2 regions of the Streptomyces sp. NPDC054765 genome follow, and region 1 is predicted to be linked to the other one. Evidence: predicted binding sites of a transcription regulator. Region 1 holds the regulator's gene; the other holds the start of a gene.

Region 1 (6,968 bases):
CGAACTACGCGCGGGCGGCTTCAACCGCGTCTCCTTCGGCATGCAGAGCGCCCGGCAGCACGTCCTGAAGATCCTCGACCGCACGCACACCCCCGGCCGCCCCGAGGCCTGCGTCGCCGAGGCCCGCGCGGCCGGGTTCGAGCACGTCAACCTCGATCTGATCTACGGCACCCCGGGCGAGAGCGACGACGACTGGCGGGCCTCCCTCGACGCCGCGGTCGGCGCCGGGCCCGACCACGTCTCCGCCTACGCTCTGATCGTCGAGGAGGGCACCCAGCTGGCCCGCCGGATCCGCCGCGGCGAGGTCCCGATGACCGACGACGACGTCCACGCCGACCGCTACCTCATCGCCGAGGAATGCCTCACCGCGGCCGGTTTCCGCTGGTACGAGGTCTCCAACTGGGCCACCACCGACGCCGCCCGCTGCCGCCACAACGAGCTGTACTGGACCGGCGCCGACTGGTGGGGCGCGGGCCCCGGTGCCCACAGCCATGTCGGCGGCGTCCGCTGGTGGAACGTCAAACACCCCGGCGCCTACGCCCAGGCCCTCGCCGAAGGCCGCTCCCCGGGCGCCGGCCGCGAGATCCTGGCGGACGAGGACCGGCGGGTGGAGCGCATCCTCCTGGAACTGCGGCTCGCGGACGGCTGCCCGCTGGACCTGCTCGCCCCGGCGGGCGCACGGGCGGCGGCCCGCGCCTTGGCCGACGGGCTCCTGCAGCGGGCGCCGTACGAGGCCGGCCGGGCTGTCCTGACACTCCGGGGACGGCTGCTGGCTGACGCGGTGGTGCGGGATCTGGTGGACTGATCCTCGAACGAGTGAACCGATGTGGCGGGCCTGCGGGGCCGCCTAGGCTGTTCCTGGCCTGTGCCGTAGACACGGCGAACAGGAAACGGAGGCCACGGAGATGACCACTGTGGATGAACGCCGGATGACGGAGCTCTTCGAGAACCTTGAGGTTCCCGAGGGCATCAAGGTGGAGCTCCTCCGGGGGGAAATTGTGATGATGGCGGGACCGGATCTGGTCCACAACCTGATCGTTGAGGCGGTCTTCGACCAGATTCCGCGTCAGAAGTGGCACCGGCTTCAGACGCAGGACATCGACATCCTGAGCGAGAACAGTGAACCGCAGCCCGATCTCGTGGTTCTGGAACGCGATGTCGTGCCGGAGTCCGGGCGGCTCATGCCGGCCGGAGTGGTCACGATGCTGATCGAGGTCGTCTCCAAGACCAGCGTCGACCGGGACTACGGCATCAAGCGCTCGATCTATGCCGCGGGCAAGGCTCCGGCCTACCTGATCATCGACCCCGTCATGGCCCAGTGCGTCCTGCTCACCGAACCTGTCGGAGAGGGCGAGGAGGCCGATTACCGCGTGCAGCGCATCACGAAGTTCGGCGACCCCGTGCCCCTGACACTGCTCGGCATCGACCTGGACACCAGCGAATTCGGCACTCTCAAGGACATCAGGCCCCACCGCCACCCGTGACGAAGTCGATCAGTTCCTCGACCCTTCCCAGCAGCGCCGGCTCCAGGTCCTTGTAGGAGCGCACGCACGACAGGATGCGCTGCCAGGCCGCCCCGGTGTTCTCCGGCCAGCCCAGCGCGCGGCACACGCCCGTCTTCCAGTCCTGCCCGCGCGGCACGGTGGGCCAGGCCGGGATCCCCACGGACGACGGCTTCACCGCCTCCCACACGTCGATGTACGGGTGGCCCACGACCAGGGCGTCGGCGCCGGTCACCCCGGCCGCGATCCGGGACTCCTTCGAGCCGGGCACGAGGTGGTCGACGAGGACGCCGAGACGGGCGTCCGGCCCGGGGGAGAAGGCGCGGACGATCGCCGGGAGGTCGTCGATGCCCTCCAGGTACTCCACGACGACGCCCTCGATGCGCAGATCGTCGCCCCACACCCGCTCGACGAGCTCGGCGTCGTGCCGGCCCTCCACATAGATGCGCCCGGCGCGGGCGACCCGGGCGCGGGCGCCGGGGACGGCGAGCGAGCCGGAGGCCGTACGAGCCGGAGCGCCCGGCGCCGGACGGCCCTGGGGGCGTACGAGGGTGACGACCTTGCCCTCCAGGAGGAAGCCGCGCGGGGTCATCGGAAAGACACGGTGCTTGCCGAAGCGGTCCTCCAGGGTGACCGTCGGGCCCTCGGCGGTCTTCTCGCAGCGGATCACCGCGCCGCAGAAGCCCGTGGTGACCTCCTCGACGACGAGATCCGGGTCGGCCGGTACCTCGGGGGCGGGGCGCTGCTTCTTCCAGGACGGGGTCAGATCGGGGCTGTAACGCTTGCTCTGCATGGGCCTGTTCTGTTCGGGAGAGGGACGCGAAGAGGGGGACGGAGGGTCGGGGCAGGGGTCAGGAGGCGGGAGCGACGCCGAAGCGGGCCGCCAGGGCGTCCCGCTGGGCGCGCACGAAGGCGGCGTCCACCACGGCGCCGTGGCCGGGGACGTAGACCGCGTCCTCGCCGCCGAGGGCCAGCAGTCGGTCCAGCGCGCCGGGCCACTGCTGCGGCAGCGCGTCCGGGCCCGCCTGCGGCTCGCCGGACTCCTCGACCAGATCGCCGCAGAAGACGATCTCGGGGGAGCCCTGCCGGCCCGGGACCAGCACCGCGAGATCGTGGGCGGTGTGCCCGGGGCCGACGTTGGCGAGCAGCACCGGCCGGCCGCCGAGCTCGACGGTCAGCCGGCCGTGTACGTGGTGGTGCGGGGCGACGAGCAGATCGGCGGCCTCCGCGGCGGCGTCCGCGCCGACGCCGTGGCGCACCGCGCTCCGCCGCAGCTCGTCCTTCTCGCGCCGGAACAGCTCCTCCAGGCCGGTCGCGCCGAACACCTCGACCCCCGCGAAGGCGGCGGTGCCCAGGACATGATCGAAATGTGGATGGGTGAGCGCGACATGCGTCACTTCCCGGCCCAGTACGCCGCGGACCGACCGGCGCAGATCGGCGCCGTCGCGCAGGGTCGCGCCGGTGTCGACGATCATGACCCCGGTGGCCCCCGCGATCACCCCGATCGTCTCGTCCCAGCCCGGCATCCGGCGCCTGGCGACACCGTCACCGAGTCGTTCCCAACCGGCCTCTTCCCAAGCAGTGTGCATACCGAGACGCTAGCGCCATCGCGATAGCGTTGCCCGACAGATCGGCCGAACACGGTCATCCGGCGAGTGCTCCGCGCGGCTGCCCTTGCCGTGGCCGTGCTACCCGGCCGTACACTGGCTCAGGGTCTGGCACTCGGCCCGTGTGAGTGCCAGGAGACACAAGACGGCGGACGGCCGGACTGGAGGTGCGCGGGATGCTCAGTGAACGCAGGCTGGAGGTGCTGCGCGCCATCGTCCAGGACTATGTCGGCACGGAGGAGCCGGTCGGCTCCAAGGCGCTCACCGAACGCCATCAGCTCGGCGTCTCCCCGGCCACCGTCCGCAATGACATGGCGGCCCTGGAGGACGAGGGATTCATCGCCCAGCCGCACACCAGCGCCGGGCGCATCCCGACCGACAAGGGCTACCGCCTGTTCGTCGACAAGCTGGCCGGCGTCAAGCCGCTGTCCAGCCCGGAGCGGCGGGCGATCCAGAATTTCCTGGACGGCGCCGTCGACCTCGACGACGTGGTGGGCCGCACGGTCCGGCTGCTGGCGCAGCTGACCCGGCAGGTCGCAGTCGTGCAGTATCCGTCCCTGACCCGGTCCACGGTCCGCCATGTCGAGCTGCTGGCGCTGGCCCCGGCCCGGCTGATGCTCGTGCTGATCACGGACACCGGACGGGTCGAGCAGCGGCTCATCGACTGCCAGGCGCCGTTCGGTGAGACGTCCCTGGCGGATCTGCGGGCGCGGCTCAACAGCCGGGTCGTCGGCCGCCGGTTCGCGGATGTGCCGCAGTTGGTGCAGGATCTCCCGGAGTCCTTCGAGCAGGACGACCGCGGCACGGTCTCGACAGTGCTGTCGGTGTTGCTGGAGACTTTGGTGGAAGAGACCGAGGAACGGCTGATGATCGGCGGCACCGCCAATCTCACCCGCTTCGGGCACGACTTCCCCCTGACCATTCGGCCGGTTCTGGAGGCCCTTGAGGAGCATGTGGTGATGCTCAAGCTGCTCGGGGAAGCCAAGGACTCGGGCATGACCGTACGTATCGGGCATGAGAATGCCCATGAAGGCCTGGCGTCCACATCGGTCGTCACGGTCGGCTACGGTTCGGGCGACGAGGCAGTCGCCAAACTCGGCGTGGTCGGACCGACCCGCATGGACTACCCCGGAACGATGGGAGCGGTACGCGCAGTGGCACGTTACGTCGGACAAATCCTCGCGGAGTCGTAAGTGGCCACGGATTACTATTCGGTCCTCGGCGTCGGCCGCGACGCCTCGCAGGACCAGATCAAGAAGGCCTTCCGCCGGCTGGCGCGCGAGCTGCACCCGGATGTGAACCCGGACCCCAAGACCCAAGAGCGGTTCAAGGAGATCAACGCCGCTTACGAGGTCCTGTCGGATCCGCAGAAGAAGCAGGTCTACGACCTCGGCGGCGACCCCCTCTCGCAGGCCGGCGGCGGCCAGGGCGCGGGCGGCTTCGGTGCGGGCTTCGGCAACTTCTCCGACATCATGGACGCCTTCTTCGGCACCGCATCGCAGCGCGGGCCGCGTTCGCGCACCCGCCGCGGCCAGGACGCCATGATCCGGCTCGACATCGAGCTGAACGAAGCGGCCTTCGGCACGACCAAGGACATCCAGGTCGACACCGCCGTCGTCTGTACGACGTGCAGCGGTGAGGGCGCGGCGCCCGGCACCTCGGCGCAGACCTGTGACATGTGCCGCGGCCGCGGTGAGGTCTCGCAGGTCACCCGGTCCTTCCTCGGCCAGGTCATGACGTCCCGGCCGTGCCCGCAGTGCCAGGGCTTCGGCACGGTCGTGCCGACTCCGTGCCCCGAGTGCGCCGGCGACGGCCGGATCCGCTCCCGCCGCACGCTGACCGTCAAGATCCCGGCCGGCGTCGACAACGGCACCCGCATCCAGCTCGCGGGCGAGGGCGAGGTCGGCCCCGGCGGCGGCCCCGCCGGAGATCTCTATGTGGAGATCCACGAGCTGGCGCATTCGGTCTTCCAGCGGCGCGGCGACGATCTGCACTGCACGGTCACCATCCCGATGACAGCGGCGGCGCTGGGCACGAAGTGTCCGCTGGAGACGCTGGACGGGGTGGAGGAGATCGACGTCCGGCCCGGCACCCAGTCCGGCCAGTCGATCCCGCTGCACCAGCGCGGGGTGACCCATCTGCGCGGTGGCGGCCGCGGCGATCTGATCGTCCACGTCGAGGTGCAGACGCCGTCCAAGCTCGACCCCGACCAGGAAGAGCTGCTGCGGCGGCTGGCGAAGCTGCGCGGAGAGGAACGGCCCACGGGGCAGTTCCAGCCGGGGCAGCAGGGGCTGTTCTCGCGTCTGAAGGATGCGTTCAACGGCCGATAGCCCAGGTGGGCCCGGGGGCCGAAGCCGCTCCCCGGGCTCGCGCGGCGGCCACGGCCCCGGTTCGGAACGCGGCGGTGGGCGTGACACGATGTGCTCATGCCCACCGCACTGACCGATCTCTGCCGCTACCCGATCGTGCAGGCGCCGATGGCGGGAGGCGGCTCCGGACCCGAGCTGGCCGCCGCCGTCTGCGGCGCCGGCGGTCTCGGCTTCCTCGCCGCCGGTTACAAAACCGCCGATGGCATGTACCAGGAGATCAAACAGCTGCGGTCGCTGACCGACCGGCCCTTCGGCGTCAATCTCTTCATGCCGCAGCCCTCGCTCGCCGACGGCTCCGTCGTCGAGGTCTACCGCGAGCAACTCGCGGGCGAGGCCACCTGGTACGAGACCGAACTCGGCGACACCGACGGGCCCGTCGACGACGGCTACGAGGCCAAGCTCGCGATCCTGCGGGACGACCCGGTGCCGGTGGTCTCCTTCACCTTCGGCTGCCCCTCGCGCGCCGTCCTCGACGCCTTCGCCAAGGTCGGTACGTACACGGTCGTCACGGCCACCACCGCCGCCGAGGCCCAGGCCGCGCAGTGGTCGGGCGCCGATGCGGTGTGTGTGCAGGGCGTGGAGGCCGGCGGCCACCAGGGCACCCACCGCGACGATCCGCACGCCGACGGGACCGGCTCGGGGCTGGGCCTGCTGGCGCTGCTCGGCCAGGTCCGCGAGGCCGTGCAGATCCCGGTGATCGCCGCGGGCGGGCTGATGCGCGGGGCGCAGATCGCGTCGGTGCTGGCCGCCGGGGCGACCATGGCGCAGCTGGGCACCGCTTTCCTCGCGACCCCCGAGTCGGGCGCCAACCCGCTGCACAAGCAGGCACTGACCAACCCGCTGTTCACACATACGGAGTTGACCCGGGCCTTCTCCGGCCGTCCGGCCCGCGGGCTGGTCAACCGCTTCCTGCGCGAGCACGGCCCGTACGCCCCGGCCGCCTACCCCGCCGTCCACTACCTCACCTCCACGGTGCGCAAGGCCGCGGCCAAGGCGGGCGACGCGCAGGGCATGAACCTGTGGGCGGGGCAGGGGCACCGGCTGGCGCGGGAGATGCCCGCCGGGCGGCTCGTGGACGTTCTGGCGGTCGAACTGGACGCGGCGCGCGCCGCGTTGACCCTGCCGGGCGCCGGCCGCACCTCATGACCGCGCCGGTTTTCCTCGTCGACTCGCTCGCGGACGTACGGGCCGGCGGCACGCTGACCCTGGACGGCCCCGAGGGCCGGCACGCGGTGTCGGTGCGCCGGCTGCGGGCCGGTGAGGAGGTCGTCCTGACGGACGGCCACGGCGCCGGTGCGTACGGCACGGTCGCCGCCGTCGAGGGCAAGGACCGGCTCACCGTCGCGGTCACCGGGCTGCGCACCGAGGACCCGCCGCACCCCACGATCACCGTCGTCCAGGCGCTCCCCAAGGGTGACCGCGGCGAGCTGGCCGTCGAGACGATGACCGAGACCGGTGTGGACGCCATCGTGCCCTGGGCGGCGGCGCGT
Region 2 (6,968 bases), on a different contig from region 1:
TGGGGAAGCGGCACAGCGCAGCGGAAGGGCCGCAGGCGCAACGGCGAGAAGCCCCACGGCGGGAAAGCCGAAAACGTGGGAGGGCTCACGCCAGGCTCACGCCGGCTCACGCCGGCGCTGCGCATGGTCGCTGATCCGTAGCAGCAGTGCCACCATCACCCAGTTCGCCACCAGCGACGAGCCGCCCTTGGCGAGGAACGGGAGTGCCTTGCCGGTCAGCGGGATCAGGCCGGTGACGCCGCCGGCGACCACGAAGACCTGGAGGAGCAGGGCCCCGGAGAGCCCGACCGCGAGGAGTTTGCCGAACGGGTCGCGGGCGGACAGGGCCACCCGCAGGCCGCGCTGCGCGAGCAGCACGTACAGCATGATCACGACCGTCACCCCGGCCAGCCCCATCTCCTCGCCGACGGTGGTGAGGATGAAGTCGCTGTTGCCGGCGAAGCCGATCAGCTCCGGGTGGCCCTGGCCCAGGCCGGTGCCCGAGAGGCCGCCGCTGCCGAAGCTGAACAGCGCCTGGCCCAGCTGGTTGGACATGCCCGCCGCGATGCCCTCCTTGGTGAAGGCCCGCATGGGGTCGAGCCAGGCGATGACCCGGCCGTGGACGTGCGGTTCCAGGGAGCCGACCACGGCCGCGCCGACGACGGCCATCAGCAAGCCGCACACCACCCAGCTGGTGCGGTCGGTGGCCATGTACAGCATGATCACGAAGACCCCGAAGAAGATCAGCGAGGTGCCCAGGTCCCGTTCGAAGATCAGCACCAGCAGACTGACCGCCCAGATCGTGAAGATCGGCGCCAGCTGCCGCCCCGGGGGCAGCCGGATGCCCATGACGCGGCGTCCCGCCAGCGCCAGCGCATCACGGTTGACGGTGAGGTAGCCGGCGAAGAACACCGAGATCATGATCTTCACGAACTCGCCGGGCTGCAGTGACAGCGGTCCGAGCAGGATCCAGCGCTTCGCGCCGTACATGTCGGCGCCGAAGAAGGCCGGTGCCATCAGCAGCACCAGCGCGACCACCATCGTCAGATAGATGTAGCGCTGCAGGACGCGGTGATCGCGCAGCACCAGCAGGATCGCGATGCAGACCGTCACCCCGATCACCGTCCACACCAGCTGTCCGCTCGCCGCCTCGGCGATCCTCAGTCGCGGTGTCTGCGCATAGGTCATGTCCAGGCGGTGCAGCAGCACCAGGCCGATCCCGGTCAGCAGGGTCGCCAGCGGCAGGATCAGCGGATCGGCGCGGGGCGCGCAGCGGCGCACCACCAGATGCGGGACCAGCGCCACGAAGAACATGCTGAGGGCGAACCCGGCCAGTCCGCCGGGCAGCCGGCCGGTCATCGACAGGCCGGTGCAGGCGTAGCCGAAGTCCGCGATCAGCACGGCGAAGGCGAGCAGCCATGCCTCGGCCCGCCGGCGGTCCGGTGCCTGGGCCAGCGCGGCGAAGGTCATGGTGCGCTCGACGTCTGTCTCCGGCCGCCGGGCCGCCCGGGGAACGCTGGTCATTCCACGCACGGGTTTCCTCCGCCACTGATCGTCAAGGCCGCCGGCCGGCCGGGATGTGCCCGGGTCGTCGGCCTGGCAGTCGGGGAAGTAGACGAGGCAGCCGGGGGCGTGGTTGCGAGGGAACGGGAAGGTGTGTCCGATTTGATAAGAACCTTCCGGTAAAGCGGCCGGTAATCCGCTCCCGGACGCGCCGCAGATGGCCGTAACCGGCGGTGTGCGGACCGCCGGGCGGGCGTGGCTCCGTACGGCCGGTCAACCGGCGCGGAAGGAAGCGCACCCCGCCGCGCTGGCACTCCGCTTGACCGAGTGCTAACCGCGTCATAGTCTCGGCGTTGGCACTCTCCAGTGGGGAGTGCCAGAACACAGCGACGGGCAGGTCCGGCACCCGCGACGACGGATCCACCTGGTCGCCACCTCAGACAGTTAACCCCGTGAGATCTCCGAAGGGGGAGGTCGGATCGTGACGACCACCAGCTCCAAGGTTGCCATCAAGCCGCTCGAGGACCGCATTGTGGTCCAGCCGCTCGACGCCGAGCAGACCACGGCTTCGGGCCTGGTCATTCCGGACACCGCCAAGGAGAAGCCCCAGGAGGGCGTCGTCCTGGCCGTGGGTCCGGGCCGTGTCGAGGACGGCAAGCGCATCGAGCTCGACGTGAACGTCGGCGACGTCGTTCTCTACAGCAAGTACGGCGGCACCGAAGTGAAGTACAACAACGAGGACTACCTCGTTCTCTCGGCTCGCGACGTCCTCGCGATCGTCGAGAAGTAAGTCACCCGGTTTTGCCCTGATCTGCGCCCCTGGTTCCCGCGTCTAAACAACCGGGGCAGGGGCGCAGTTCGTTTGAGCGACAGCGGTCCCCACGTCGTGGCCGAGGATCGCAATGAGAGGACTTGAAGCAACCCATGGCGAAGATCCTTAAGTTCGACGAGGACGCCCGTCGCGCCCTTGAGCGCGGCGTCAACAAGCTTGCCGACACGGTCAAGGTGACGATCGGCCCCAAGGGCCGCAACGTCGTCATCGACAAGAAGTTCGGCGCCCCGACCATCACCAACGACGGCGTCACCATCGCCCGTGAGGTGGAGGTCGACGACCCGTACGAGAACCTCGGCGCCCAGCTCGTCAAGGAGGTGGCGACCAAGACCAACGACATCGCGGGTGACGGCACCACCACCGCCACCGTGCTGGCCCAGGCGCTGGTCCGCGAGGGTCTGCGCAACGTCGCCGCCGGCGCGTCCCCGGCTGCCCTGAAGAAGGGCATCGACGCCGCCGTCAAGGCCGTGTCCGAGGAGCTCCTCGCGACCGCCCGCCCGATCGACGACAAGTCCGACATCGCCGCCGTGGCCGGCCTGTCCGCGCAGGACAAGCAGGTCGGCGAGCTCATCGCCGAGGCGATGGACAAGGTCGGCAAGGACGGTGTCATCACCGTCGAGGAGTCCAACACCTTCGGTCTGGAGCTCGACTTCACCGAGGGCATGGCCTTCGACAAGGGCTACCTCTCGCCGTACATGGTCACCGACCAGGAGCGTATGGAGGCCGTCCTCGAGGACCCGTACATCCTGATCCACCAGGGCAAGATCTCCTCGATCCAGGACCTGCTGCCGCTGCTGGAGAAGGTCATCCAGGCCGGTGCCTCCAAGCCGCTGCTGATCATCGCCGAGGACGTCGAGGGCGAGGCCCTGTCGACCCTGGTCGTCAACAAGATCCGCGGCACCTTCAACGCCGTGGCCGTCAAGGCCCCCGGCTTCGGTGACCGCCGCAAGGCCATGCTCGGCGACATCGCCACCCTCACCGGTGCGACCGTCATCGCCGAGGAGGTCGGCCTCAAGCTCGACCAGGCCGGTCTGGACGTGCTCGGCACCGCCCGCCGGGTGACCGTCACCAAGGACGACACCACCCTCGTCGACGGTGGCGGCAAGTCCGAGGACGTCACCGGCCGCGTTGCCCAGATCAAGGCCGAGATCGAGTCCACCGACTCCGACTGGGACCGCGAGAAGCTCCAGGAGCGCCTCGCCAAGCTCGCCGGTGGCGTCTGTGTCATCCGTGTGGGCGCGGCCACCGAGGTCGAGCTCAAGGAGAAGAAGCACCGTCTGGAGGACGCCATCTCCGCGACCCGCGCCGCGGTCGAGGAGGGCATCGTCTCCGGTGGTGGCTCCGCTCTGGTGCACGCCGCCAAGGTGCTGGAAGGCTCCCTCGGCAAGGAGGGCGACGAGGCCACCGGTGTCGCCGTCGTCCGTCGCGCCGTCGTCGAGCCGCTGCGCTGGATCGCGGAGAACGCCGGCCTGGAGGGCTACGTCATCACCGCGAAGGTCTCCGAGCTGGAGAAGGGCAACGGCTTCAACGCCGCCACCGGCGAGTACGGCGACCTGGTCAAGGCCGGCGTCATCGACCCGGTGAAGGTCACCCGCTCCGCCCTGGAGAACGCCGCGTCGATCGCCTCGCTGCTGCTGACGACCGAGACCCTGGTCGTCGAGAAGCCCGCGGAGGAGGAGGCGGCCGAGGCCGGTCACGGTCACGGGCACGCGCACTGACGCATAGCGCCGGGCAGCTCGCTGCCTGACGTACGAGACCCGGTCCCCGCGGTGTGCGGGGGCCGGGTCTTTCGTGGGTGAGGACGCGGACCGGGGGCGGTGCCCCGCCGCCGCGGCCGGTCCGAGCTGCCGGTCCGAGCTGCCGGCGCGGACGTCCGGCCGGAGGTCAGGCCGAGTGGTGCAGATGCTCGGGCCGTACGCGACCGGTGAACGGGCGGCCCCGGGCGTAGCGTTCGAGTTCGTCCAGGGCGTGGTCGGCCAGGCGGTGGAGTTCGGTGCCCAGCGACCCCGCCACATGCGGCGTCAGCAGGACGTTCGGCAGCTCGTACAACGGCGAATCCGAGGGCGGGAGTTCGGGTTCGGTGACATCGAGGACGGCCTGTAGACGGCCGGTGACCAGCTCGGCGAGCAGGGCCGTCCCGTCGACCAGGGAGCCGCGGGCGGTGTTGACCAGGGTGGCGCCGTCGGGCAGCAGGGCCAGTTCGCGGGCGCCGAGCAGATGGCGGGTGGCGGGCAGCTGCGGGGCGTGCACGGTCACCACGTCGCTGCCGGCGCAGAGGGCGTCGAGCGGGGCCGGTGTCACGCCGAGCCGGGCGGCCTCGGCGGCGTCCACGTACGGGTCGTACAGCAGGACGCGCAGATCGAACGGGCGCAGCAGCTCGATGACCCGGCGGCCGATGCGGGAGGCGCCGATGACGCCGATGGTGCGGCGGTAGTTTCCGGCGGTGGCGAGTTCGCGGTGCCAGTCGTGCGGGGTGCGCAGGCCCCGGTAGCGGTGGGCGGAGTGCAGCACGCGCTTGTTGGCGAAGAGGATCGCGGCGAGGGTGTATTCGGCGACCGGGAGCGCGTTGGCGTCGGCGGCCGAGGTGACGGCGATGCCGCGCTCCCAGCAGGCGTCGGTGAGGTGGTGTTTGACCGAGCCGGCGGCGTGGACGACGGCGCGCAGCCGGGGGGCCGCTGCCAGCACCCGGCCGGTGAGCGGCGGGGCGCCCCAGCAGGTGAGGAGGACCTCGGCGCCGGCGAGGGCGGCGGCGACCTCGGGGGTGGGGGTGGCCAGATCGTGTGCGACGAGGCGTGGGTCGGTGCGGGCGAGGGCCGTGAGGCGGGTGTGGTGGCGGGCATCGAGCAGCCGCTCGGCGATGCCGGGGCCCATCGACAGCAGCAACGTGGGCCGGACCGGCGGCATTTCCGCAGGTCCGGGGGCACCGTCAGGTCCGGGGGCGCTGTCAGAGGCGGGGGCACTGTCAGGGGTGGGGTGCATGGTGGGGAACGGTGCTCCTTCGCGGTCGCCCGGCCGGCCGGACCGCGGCCGAGCCTAGAGGAGCGAATCCGCCACCATCCAGCCCCGGCCGGAGAACGGCGGTCCTGGCCCCGGCCGGTGCACGTCACCGCCCGTCACCGCACGCCACGGCCCCACGCCACCGCGACCCGCATCGGAGAGACGCCCCGCGACGTCACCGCTCCTTGGCCGCGCAGGAAGCGACACCGCCTCAGCGCGGCCCGTACTTCCGGCCCGTACGGGACGTCATGCTCCCCAGCACCCCACGGGGCGCCAGCTTCACGGCGCCCATGAGCGCCTTGTACCGAGGGTCGGGAATGGAGAGCGACTTCCCCCGCGTCAGGTCCTTCATCGCGGCATCGACGAGCTTGTCGGCGTCCAGCCACATCCACCCGGGGATGTTGTCCGTCCCCATCCCGGCCCGCTGGTGGAACTCGGTCCGTACGAACCCCGGGCACAGCGCCATCAGCCGCACCCCGCTGCCCGCCAGATCCCGCGCGGCCCCCTGCGTGAACTGCACGACCCACGCCTTGCTCGCGCCATAGGTGCCGCGCGGTACGAACGCCGCCACCGAGGCCACATTGACCACCGCGCCCCGCCGCCGGTCCCGCATTCCGCGCACCCCGGCCGTGGTCAGCCGCAGCACGGCCTCACAGTGCACCTTCAGCATCGTCAGCTCGTCGGCCATCGAGACTTCGAGGTACTCGCCCTTGTTGCCGAAGCCGGCGTTGTTCACCAGCAGATCCACCGGGTGTTTGGTGTCCGACAGCCGCGCCTCGACGGCCGCGATGCCCTCCTCGGTGGACAGATCGGCGCTGAGCACCTCGGCCTCGATGCCGTGCCGGTCGTGCAACTCGGTGGCCTGCTCGTGCAGTCGCTTCTCGTCGCGCGCGACCAGCACCACGCTATGGCCGTCGCTCGCCAGCCGCCGGGCGAACGCCGCGCCGATGCCCGCCGTCGCTCCCGTGATCAATGCAGTCGTCATACGGGCACGCTATCCGCCCCGGGCACGACGCCCGAGCCCCTCCCCCCGGCGGCGCGGCCGCGCGCGCACGACGAGCGTCACGCCTTGCGGCAACCGGCCCTGGGGGCCTGCGGCAACCGGCCCTGAGGCCTGCGGCAACCGGCTCTGAGTGCCTGTGGGTCCCGGCTCTGACGGCCCGTCGCCCCCGGCTGGTACGGCTCGCCCCCGGCCCCCGGGGCGCCGCCCCGCCCGGCTCCCCGAGCCGTGCAGCCCCCCTACCGGCCGCGGCTCAATCCCCCGCCCGCCCCGCATACTTCAGCGCCGTGAGCCGCGCCTCCTCCGGGAGCGCCGCGCCCGCCGCCAGCAGCCGCGGCAGCAGCTCCCGCCGGAGGGTCAGGGCCCGGAACATCAGCTCGATCGTCACCTCGTGATGTGGGCGGTGCACCACCTCGACGGCGTCCCCCGCGCGGATCTCGCCCGGCTCGATCACCCGCAGATACGCGCCGGGCACCGCAGCCTGGATGAACCGTTTGTTCCAGCCGTGCTCACCGAGCCACCCGTGGAACGTGCGGCAGGGGATACGCGGCGAGGTGACCTCCAGCAGGAGCTGCGGGCCGACCCGCCAGCGCTCACCGACGCGGGCGCCGGTGACCTCGACGCCCGAGGTCGTGAGGTTCTCGCCGAAGACCCCGT

Evidence for each region. The regulator HrcA, encoded in region 1, represses chaperone genes, less so after heat shock. The targets are predictions, from matches to a motif close to TTNGCACTCNGNNNNNCNGAGTGCNAA.
Region 2: the regulator HrcA is predicted to act here: its motif matches at 1,790-1,816, upstream of groES (co-chaperone GroES).

The regions. Positions count from the first base shown of each region.
Region 1 is NZ_JBSHBP010000009.1:77,592-84,559, reverse strand. Features, by position in the region: gene hemW (radical SAM family heme chaperone HemW) at 1-805, shown strand, start outside; gene ACWGJY_RS08750 (Uma2 family endonuclease) at 906-1,484, shown strand; gene ACWGJY_RS08745 (DUF3097 domain-containing protein) at 1,462-2,295, opposite strand; gene ACWGJY_RS08740 (MBL fold metallo-hydrolase) at 2,354-3,091, opposite strand; gene hrcA (heat-inducible transcriptional repressor HrcA) at 3,286-4,302, shown strand; gene dnaJ (molecular chaperone DnaJ) at 4,303-5,439, shown strand; gene ACWGJY_RS08725 (nitronate monooxygenase) at 5,536-6,624, shown strand; gene ACWGJY_RS08720 (16S rRNA (uracil(1498)-N(3))-methyltransferase) at 6,621-6,968, shown strand, end outside.
Region 2 is NZ_JBSHBP010000113.1:128-7,095, forward strand. Features, by position in the region: gene ACWGJY_RS36170 (FtsW/RodA/SpoVE family cell cycle protein) at 97-1,449, opposite strand; gene groES (co-chaperone GroES) at 1,964-2,272, shown strand; gene groL (chaperonin GroEL) at 2,407-4,032, shown strand; gene ACWGJY_RS36185 (hydroxyacid dehydrogenase) at 4,199-5,218, opposite strand; gene ACWGJY_RS36190 (SDR family NAD(P)-dependent oxidoreductase) at 5,523-6,296, opposite strand; gene ACWGJY_RS36195 (MOSC domain-containing protein) at 6,565-6,968, opposite strand, start outside.